DNA from 3 places in the Enterobacter sp. I4 genome. Region 2 is predicted to be linked to each of the others. Evidence: predicted binding sites of a transcription regulator. Region 2 holds the regulator's gene; each other region holds the start of a gene.
What was found. Region 2 encodes PhoB, which activates phosphate uptake and scavenging genes when phosphate is short. Its sites were predicted from a motif close to CTGTCATAAAACTGNCNNAT; they were not measured.
Positions count from the first base shown of each region.

Region 1 (3,114 bases), on a different contig from region 2:
CATCCCCACGCGCGTGCGGCGGCGTAAGTCGAGCAGGTTGTTCACCGTCAGGTTTTCCACCGCATACTGCACCTCGCCTGCGGTTACGGCTTCGCATTCGCACACCAGGCTGCGGCTCAGCCGTCCTTCACCGAGCCAGGCCGGGGTGCGGTCGCCGTGGCGGTAAATCGCCGAACCGCGAAGCGGCGCGGGAAGGGAAATGATGCTGTGGAGCGTTTTTTCTGTCGACTGCTGCGAGCCAGGCAGGGCCCGTTCTGCCGTGACGCACGGCGTGGTGTTCCCGAGCTTGCGGCAGACCGCGTCGGTGGCCCACTGCGCCATCAGGCGGTAGGTCATCAGCTTACCGCCGGTGATGGTGATAAACCCGTCCATGCCGTCGCGCTCGGCGTGATCGAGCAGCACGATGCCGCGGCTGACGTTGCGCCCGCTCGGGTCGTTATCGCTGGCAACCAGCGGGCGCACCCCTGCATAGGCGCGCAGGATGCGGGTCTGCGCCATCGCCGGGGCCAGCTTTTCCCCTTCGCGCAGCAGAATGTCCACCTCTTCAGCAGTGACGCGGTTAACGTCAATGTCGCTATAGTCGACGTGCGTAGACGTCGTGCCGATGAGCGAAATGGTGTCGCCGGGCACCAGGATGTCGGCGTCGGACGGTTTGCGGCAGCGGTTGATCACATGGTTATTGATGCGGTGATCGAGGATCAGCAGCGAACCCTTTGCCGGGAACATGCGGATGGCTAAATCGGCATATTCTGCGATGCGCTGGCCCCAGATCCCCGCCGCGTTCACCACCACGGCGGCATACAGCTCGCTGTGTTCGTTGTACTGCGTATCCCAAACGCGCACCCCGCGCACGGTATTGCCTTCACGAATAAGCCCGGTGACGCTATGCCCGGTCAGAATACGTGCGCCGTGCTCGCGCGCGTCCAGCATATTCGCGGCGGTCAGGCGGAAGGGGTCAACGGTGCCGTCAGGCACTTTTACCGCGCCGAGTAAGGCCGGGTTGACCGACGGTTCAAGACGGCGCGCCAGCGCAGGATCGATTGCCTCCGCGCGGATGCCCGCCGCCGTGCAGGCGGTAATAAAGGTGTGCTGAAAGGCGAGGTCATCTTCGGGAAGGGTAATAAAGAGCCCGTCGGTGGGCTCAACGCAGTGGCGGGCGATGCGCCTGAGGATCTGGTTCTCAGCGATGCATTCGCGCGCGGATTCCGCATCGGTAACCGCGTAGCGCGCGCCGCTGTGCAGCAGGCCGTGGTTTCGCCCGGTCGCGCCGGTGGCGATATCGTGGCGTTCCAGAAGCGTGACGCTCAGCCCCCGCAGGGCGCAGTCGCGTGCGATGCCGGCACCCGTCGCGCCACCGCCAATGATAATCACATCGCTGTAGCGTGGATCGTGAATTGTCATTGCCTTTCCTCTATGTTCGTTTTTTAGCATTTAGCCACAGTGATAGTGTGGTTTGTTTGATTTCGAACATAAACGCGCGAAATTCGAAAGTGAAACGTGATTTCATGCGCTTTTTTGCGCATTCTGTCATATTTCTGTAACAATCTGTGCGTTGATTCACAGTAACAATCACCGTGATTTCTTAACATCGCCGCCTCTGTAGCCGGGCGCGTTATGTCCGGTCATTTTTTGAAAGGCCACGGAGGCTGTTATGCTCAGTATCTTTAAACCTGCGCCACATCGGGCGCGACTGCCAGAGGCAGAGATAGACCCTCTCTACCGCCGTCTGCGTTGGCAAATCTTCATGGGGATTTTCTTTGGCTATGCGGCGTACTACCTGGTACGTAAAAACTTCGCGCTCGCCATGCCGTACCTGGTGGAGCAGGGCTTCTCGCGCGGCGATCTGGGTTTCGCGCTGTCGGGGATCTCTATCGCCTACGGTTTTTCGAAATTTATTATGGGGTCCGTGTCGGATCGCTCGAATCCGCGCGTGTTCCTGCCCGCCGGCCTGATCCTGGCGGCAGCGGTGATGCTGTTTATGGGCTTTGTGCCGTGGGCGACGTCCAGCATTGCCGTCATGTTCGTGCTGCTGTTCCTCTGCGGCTGGTTCCAGGGGATGGGGTGGCCACCGTGCGGACGCACCATGGTGCACTGGTGGTCGCAGAAGGAGCGCGGCGGCATTGTATCGGTCTGGAACTGCGCGCATAACGTCGGGGGAGGGCTTCCACCGCTGCTGTTCCTGCTGGGGATGGCCTGGTTCAACGACTGGCACGCCGCGCTTTATATGCCAGCCTTTGGGGCAATCCTGGTCGCGCTTATCGCCTTTGCGCTGATGCGCGATACGCCGCAGTCCTGCGGCCTGCCGCCGATTGAAGAGTACAAAAACGACTATCCGGATGATTACAGCGAGAAGCACGAAGAAGAGCTGACGGCAAAGCAGATCTTCATGAAGTACGTGCTGCCCAACAGGCTGCTGTGGTACATCGCGGTGGCGAACGTCTTTGTTTACCTGCTGCGTTACGGCATTCTCGACTGGTCGCCAACCTACCTGAAAGAGGTGAAGCACTTCGCGCTGGATAAATCGTCCTGGGCCTACTTCCTGTATGAATACGCGGGGATCCCGGGGACGCTGATTTGCGGCTGGATGTCGGACAAGGTGTTTAAAGGCAACCGCGGCGCAACGGGCGTGTTCTTTATGACCCTGGTGACCATCGCGACGGTCGTTTACTGGCTCAACCCGCCGGGCAACCCGGGCGTGGACATGGCCTGTATGATCGTCATCGGCTTCCTGATTTACGGCCCGGTAATGCTGATTGGCCTGCACGCGCTGGAGCTGGCGCCGAAGAAGGCGGCAGGAACGGCGGCAGGCTTTACCGGCCTGTTTGGCTACCTGGGCGGTTCCGTGGCGGCAAGTGCTATCGTCGGTTATACCGTTGACTTCTTCGGCTGGGACGGTGGCTTTATGGTGATGATTGGCGGCAGCGTGCTGGCGGTTCTGCTGCTCATCATTGTGATGATTGGTGAAAAACGTCACCACGCCGAAGTGCAGGCGCGTCGTCAATAAGGAGCATGGACATGAAATTATCTTACTTAACAACCGGCCTGCTGCTGGCCGGTTTAATGACCGGCTCCGCGCTGGCGGCGGATAAAATCGTCATCGCCCACCGCGGCGCC
Region 1 is NZ_JALBUO010000001.1:1,325,430-1,328,543, forward strand. Features, by position in the region: gene glpA (anaerobic glycerol-3-phosphate dehydrogenase subunit A) at 1-1,401, opposite strand, end outside; gene glpT (glycerol-3-phosphate transporter) at 1,652-3,004, shown strand; gene glpQ (glycerophosphodiester phosphodiesterase) at 3,016-3,114, shown strand, end outside.
Region 1: a site for PhoB is predicted at 1,525-1,544, ahead of glpT (glycerol-3-phosphate transporter). Genes of this name have one in related genera too.

Region 2 (3,114 bases):
GCACCACGATGTGCGTCCCTTCCGGGGTATGGTTTACGGCGTTGTACACCAGGTTCGAGATGGCGCTGCGCAGTTCATCTTCACTGCCGAGCACCTTCAGGTCGTTATCAACCTCAAACGCCAGGGTGTGTTTTTTATGGCTCAAGGTTTGCGCCTCGCGCTCCACTACGCGCAGCATCATCGGCACGTCAATGACCTCGTTGAGCGCCAGCGACGGCGCGGCCTCAATCTTCGAGAGCGTCAGCAGCTGTTTGACCAGCCCTTCCATGCGGTACGTCTGCTCGCGCATGGTGTGCAGCGCTTTCTCACGCGGCGCACCTTCAAGCGTTTGCTCCTGCATCATCTCCAGATAGCCCTGCAACACCGTCAGCGGCGTGCGCAGCTCGTGGCTGACGTTTGCAAAGAAGTTGCGACGCGCCCCTTCCAGCTGGTGCATCTGGGTGACATCTCGCGCCACCATCAGCCACTGCCGATCGCTGTAGGGCATCACGCGAATTTCAAGATGGCGGCCGTTATTGAGCTTCAGATTGTGCGGACGACTAAAATCACGCGTTTTCAGATACAGCGTGAACTCGGGGTAGCGCAGAAGGTTGAGGATGTTCTGGCCGTTATCATCCGGCCAGCGCAGGCCAAGCAGCTGCTGTGCGAGGCCATTACACCAGAAGATCGTCCCTTCTTCCGTCGTCAGGATCACCGCGTCCGGCAGCGACTCCGCGCCGCTGCGAAAGCGTTTGATCAAGCTTCCCAGCTCCCGTCGGCGCTTTTTATTACGCATCTGCATCTGGTGCAGGCCGTAGAGCAGCGGCTCCCAGCTTCCGCTTCCCGGCGGCGGCGTCATACTTCTGTCGACCCACAGCCACCAGGAGAGGCGCAGTAAATTCCAGAAATGCCAGACGAGCAGTCCCGTCACGGCCACCAGTAAAAACCACGGCAGATAGCCAAAAATAGCCCCCAGAATGAAGGCCGGAATACAGCATAAGATCAGTTCAAAGACGAGCCTTTTCCATGACAGACGTTCCAGCACGCGTCACACTCCTGTCATTGTTCAGAAACGGGTCGAGAAACGATAACCCGTGCCGCGGACCGTCTGCACCATGCGATCGTGGCCGCTCAGCTCCAGTGCTTTGCGCAGGCGGCGAATATGGACGTCAACCGTTCGGTCTTCGACATAGACGTTAGTTCCCCAGACGTTATTCAGCAACTGTTCGCGGCTGTAAACGCGTTCCGGGTGTGTCATAAAGAAGTGCAGGAGTTTAAATTCGGTTGGCCCCATATCGAGGGGATTTTCGCCGGTCATCACGCGGTGCGAGGTAGGATCCAGGCTTAGCCCCTGCATCTCAATCACCTCTTCCACCGCCATCGGTGAAATACGGCGCATCACGGCCTTAATGCGAGCGACCAGCTCCTTCGGGGAAAAGGGTTTGGTAATGTAATCGTCCGCACCGGTTTCCAGACCGCGCACGCGATCCTCTTCTTCACCGCGCGCCGTCAGCATAACCACCGGGATATCGCGGGTCAGCGCTTCGCGTTTGATATGCTTGATAAACTGCAACCCGGAACCGCCAGGCAACATCCAGTCCAGCAGGATGAGATCGGGCCAGGGTTCATTCAGCTGGTTCACCGCGCTGTCATAATCTTCCGCTTCAACCGGCTGGAAACCATTTTGTTCAAGCACGAAGCACACCATTTCACGGATCGGAGCTTCATCTTCTACGACCAGAATACGTCTCGCCATACTTTGCCCTGTCTTATCGTATTTAAGTTACAAGTCTGTAATGCGGCGTCATTATGCGTCAGATTTATGACAGATTTATGAAAAACATTACCACGGTAAATAGCAAACTGTTGTTTTATTACAGCGGTTATTTTCCGTTCCCTGAAAGTTTATAATCCTGCTTTCTTATTTTTGCCACGGATCACTTATGCGCATACTTCACACCTCAGACTGGCACCTGGGTCAAAATTTTTACAGTAAAAGCCGCGCCGCTGAACATGAAGCGTTCCTGAACTGGCTGCTGGAGACGGCCCGGAGCCATGAGGTGGACGCGATTATTGTGGCGGGCGACATCTTTGATACCGGGTCGCCGCCGAGCTATGCGCGCGAGCTGTACAACCGTTTCGTGGTTAACCTCCAGCAAACCGGCTGCCACCTTGTGATCGTCGCCGGTAACCATGACTCCGTGGCGACGCTGAATGAATCCCGCGATATTCTGGCGTTTCTCAATACCACCGTGGTAGCCAGCGCCGGGCATGCGCCGCAGATCCTGAAAAAACGCGACGGCACGCCGGGCGCGGTGCTGTGTCCGATCCCCTTTTTACGCCCGCGCGATATCATGCAGAGCCAGGCCGGTCTTTCCGGCAGTGAAAAGCAGCAGCACCTATTGCAGGCCATCACCGACTATTACCATCGCCAGCACGCGGAGGCCTGCGCCCTGCGCGGTGAACAGGCCATTCCGGTCATCGCCACCGGACACCTCACGACCGTCGGTGCCAGCAAAAGTGACGCGGTGCGCGAGATCTACATCGGTACGCTGGACGCGTTCCCGGCCCAGAACTTCCCGCCCGCCGACTATATAGCCCTCGGGCATATTCACCGGGCGCAGGTCATCGGCGGCTGCGAGCACATTCGCTACTGCGGGTCGCCCATTTCGCTCAGCTTCGACGAAACGGGCAAAGCAAAATGCGTGCATCTGGTGAGCTTTACCGAGGGCAAACTCAGCGCCGTGGAGAGCCTTGAGGTTCCCGTCACCCAGCCGCTGGCGGTGCTGAAGGGCGATCTGGCCGCCATTACCGCTCAGCTTGAGCAGTATCGCGGCGCCGAACATAACCCGCCCGTCTGGCTCGATATCGAGATTACCACCGACGAGTATCTGCACGATATGCAGCGCAAAATCCAGGCGCTGACGGAAGCGCTGCCCGTAGAAGTGCTGCTGGTGCGCCGAAGCCGCGAGCAGCGCGAGAAAACGCTGCTAAGCGCCCGGCGCGAAACGCTTAGCGAACTTCGGGTTGAAGAGGTCTTCGAGCGGCGGCTGGCGCATGAAGAGATGGACGACGCCAGGCGCACCAGGCTTAACGAGCTGTTTGCACAGACTCTGCACACCCTTCATGACGAGG
Region 2 is NZ_JALBUO010000002.1:168,581-171,694, forward strand. Features, by position in the region: gene phoR (phosphate regulon sensor histidine kinase PhoR) at 1-1,024, opposite strand, end outside; gene phoB (phosphate response regulator transcription factor PhoB) at 1,046-1,735, opposite strand; gene sbcD (exonuclease subunit SbcD) at 1,923-3,114, shown strand, end outside.

Region 3 (3,114 bases), on a different contig from region 2:
TAGAACCACAATACCAGCCCAACAACCAGCACAACCAAAGCCATCACCAGGGATGCAATGCTCAGCAGCCCCGCATTCAGTAACTCACCCATCTTACCACCTCAGTAAAAAAAGCCATTTTACCACTGCCGCAGGGGAAGGAAATCACCCAGCGAAAAAATGACGATCTACCAGGGGATAAACTGATTAATTGAACAAATGCCGCTAAAGAACTGTACATCCTGATCGCACATCACGTTGATAGTCTGCGTCCACAGCACTACGCATGCCACCAACACTATAATCAGAATTACCCAGCGTATTTTTTTCACTCCACACTCCGTTTTATCACCTGATGTAGCCAGGTTATCACGGCTATCTTAAACAGGGGCTAACTGTACCCGCAACAGACCCTTTTAGGAATCGTGCACTTGTTTCACTGCGTAAACCCGGTACGCTTACCCTATGACAACAAAGAAAAAAGAGGCATTAATGCGTTTAATTATTCGTACGGTTATTGTACTGGCCATCGTGTGGATTGGCCTTCTGTTAAGTGGGTATGGCGTATTAATGGGGAGCAAAGAAAATGCCGCGGGCCTGGGTATCCAGTGCAAGTATCTGACCGCGCAGGGCGTGAGCACGGCCCAGTACATTCATTCAGACAGCGGGATTATCGGGCTGACCAACTGCCCGGTGCTGCGTAAAACGTCTGTAGTGGTTGATAACGGCTAAGCCTGGTTAAATGCAGTTTACAAAAACGCCGCAGTAATGCGGCGTTTTTAATGGGTGCAAGGATCAGAACGGGTAGTCGTTATAGCCCATCTGCTCTGAAATTTTGCGCGCGGCGGTGTGCAGAATCGCCACATACTCATGGAGACGCTCTTCAGAGAATCGCAGCGTAGGGAACGAAATGCTCAGGCCCGCAATCACAACCCCGAAGCGGTCGAACACCGGCACGCCGATGCAGCGCAGCCCCTCTTCCTGCTCTTCGTTATCTTCCCCGTAACCCTGTTCACGGACCTTATCCAGCACGGCCAGCAGTTCATCGGTACTGGTGATGGTGCGGTCAGTGCTGCGTTTGTATTCCACGCCGTCGAGGATCTGCTTCACCTCTTCGCGATCGCGCCAGGCCAGCAGCACTTTACCAATTGCGGTACTGTACAGCGGGTTGCGGCGACCGATACGGGAGTACATGCGCAGGTTGTACATGGAGTCAATTTTGTGGATGTAAACGATGCTGTCTTCATCCAGCGCGCCGAGGTGAATCGTCTCTTTCGTCAGGCGCGAAAGCTCGCGCATCTGAATGTCCGCGCTGCGGATCAGATCCACGTTTTGCAGCGCGCGGGCGCCCAGCTCAAACAGCTTCAGCGTCAGAGAATATTTTTCTGATTCACCTTCCTGTGCGACATAACCCAATGATTTCATTGTCTGCAAAAAGCGATAAACGGTGCTTTTCGACATCATCACACGCTGCGATAACTCTGTAATACCAATTTCACGCTCTTCTCCGAGCGCCTGCAAGATGCCAAACACCTTCAGCACGGAAGAAACAGAATCTGGCTGCTTATCCAAATCTGCGATTGCCATTTATCACCTCATGGAGAGTGTTTTATAAAAATCAGAACCGGTTTTTATTATAAATTCGTGCGGTGCGTGCTGCAATCAATCTGGGTTTACTTCGTTACAAATCTGCGACATAAAACTGAAATAACGATGCTAAAATAGTTACCCTGAAAATAATTTCACCCTGAGCCATTTTTTTCCATGCAAAAACACCTTTCTGATGGCCTGCCCTTACCCCAGCGGTACGGCGCAATTGCCACTATTATCATCGGTATTTCGATGGCCGTCCTTGACGGCGCTATTGCCAACGTTGCCCTCCCCACAATAGCCAGCGACCTTAACGCGTCTCCGGCAAGCTCAATCTGGATTGTGAACGCGTACCAGATAGCGATTGTGATTTCACTCCTGTCACTCTCGTTCCTGGGCGATATGTTTGGCTATCGCCGGGTTTACCAGTGCGGGCTGGTGGTGTTTACGCTCACCTCGCTCTTCTGCGCCCTGTCCGATTCACTGCATACCCTGACGATAGCGCGTATCGCCCAGGGGTTCGGCGGCGCGGCGCTGATGAGCGTCAACACGGCCCTGATACGGCTCATCTATCCCCATCGCCACCTTGGGCGCGGCATGGGGATTAACTCGTTTATTGTTGCGGTGTCGTCTGCCGCCGGGCCGACGATTGCCGCCGCGATTCTCTCCGTCGCGTCGTGGCAGTGGCTGTTTGCCATCAACGTGCCGCTGGGCATTGTGGCCATCTTCTTCGCGCTGCGTTATCTCCCGGAGAATGGCCCGAAAAGCACCGTGCCGCGTTTCGACCTGCCCAGCGCAGTGATGAACGCGCTGACGTTTGGCCTGCTTATTACTGCCCTGAGCGGCTTTGCGCAGGGGCAGTCGCTGACGCTAATCGCCGCAGAAGCTGTGGCTATGCTCACCGTCGGCTTTTTCTTCGTTCGTCGCCAGCTGGCGCTGCCGGTGCCGTTATTACCGGTAGACTTGCTGCGCATTCCGCTGTTTTCACTCTCGATTTGCACCTCGATCTGCTCGTTCTGCGCCCAGATGCTGGCGCTGGTTGCCCTGCCGTTCTTCCTGCAGAGCGTAATTGGCCGTTCGGAGGTGGAAACGGGCCTGTTGCTCACGCCCTGGCCTCTGGCAACGATGGTGATGGCCCCGCTGGCCGGATACCTTATCGAGCGCGTGCATGCCGGGCTGCTGGGGGCTATCGGGCTGGTCGTGATGGCAATAGGGCTGTTCTCATTGGCGCTGCTGCCCTCGTCGCCGGGCGATCTGGATATTATCTGGCGCATGATCCTGTGCGGTGCAGGTTTTGGTCTGTTCCAGTCACCCAACAACCACACCATTATCACCTCCGCTCCTCCGCAGCGCAGCGGTGGCGCCAGCGGGATGCTGGGAACGGCGCGGCTGCTGGGACAAAGCACCGGGGCCGCCCTGGTGGCGCTGATGTTCAATCTTGCCGGGCAACACGCGACCCACGTTGCGCTGCTTACCGCCGGAGCGCTGGCAACCCTCGCGGCTATCGTCAGCGGGCTTCGCGTCACCCAGCCACGGGTACAGGCA
Region 3 is NZ_JALBUO010000001.1:1,748,397-1,751,510, reverse strand. Features, by position in the region: gene MOQ06_RS08330 (YebO family protein) at 1-92, opposite strand, end outside; gene mgrB (PhoP/PhoQ regulator MgrB) at 168-311, opposite strand; gene MOQ06_RS08320 (YobH family protein) at 472-711, shown strand; gene kdgR (DNA-binding transcriptional regulator KdgR) at 775-1,566, opposite strand; gene MOQ06_RS08310 (MFS transporter) at 1,744-3,114, shown strand, end outside.
Region 3: a site for PhoB is predicted at 1,671-1,690, ahead of kdgR (DNA-binding transcriptional regulator KdgR). Genes of this name have one in related genera too.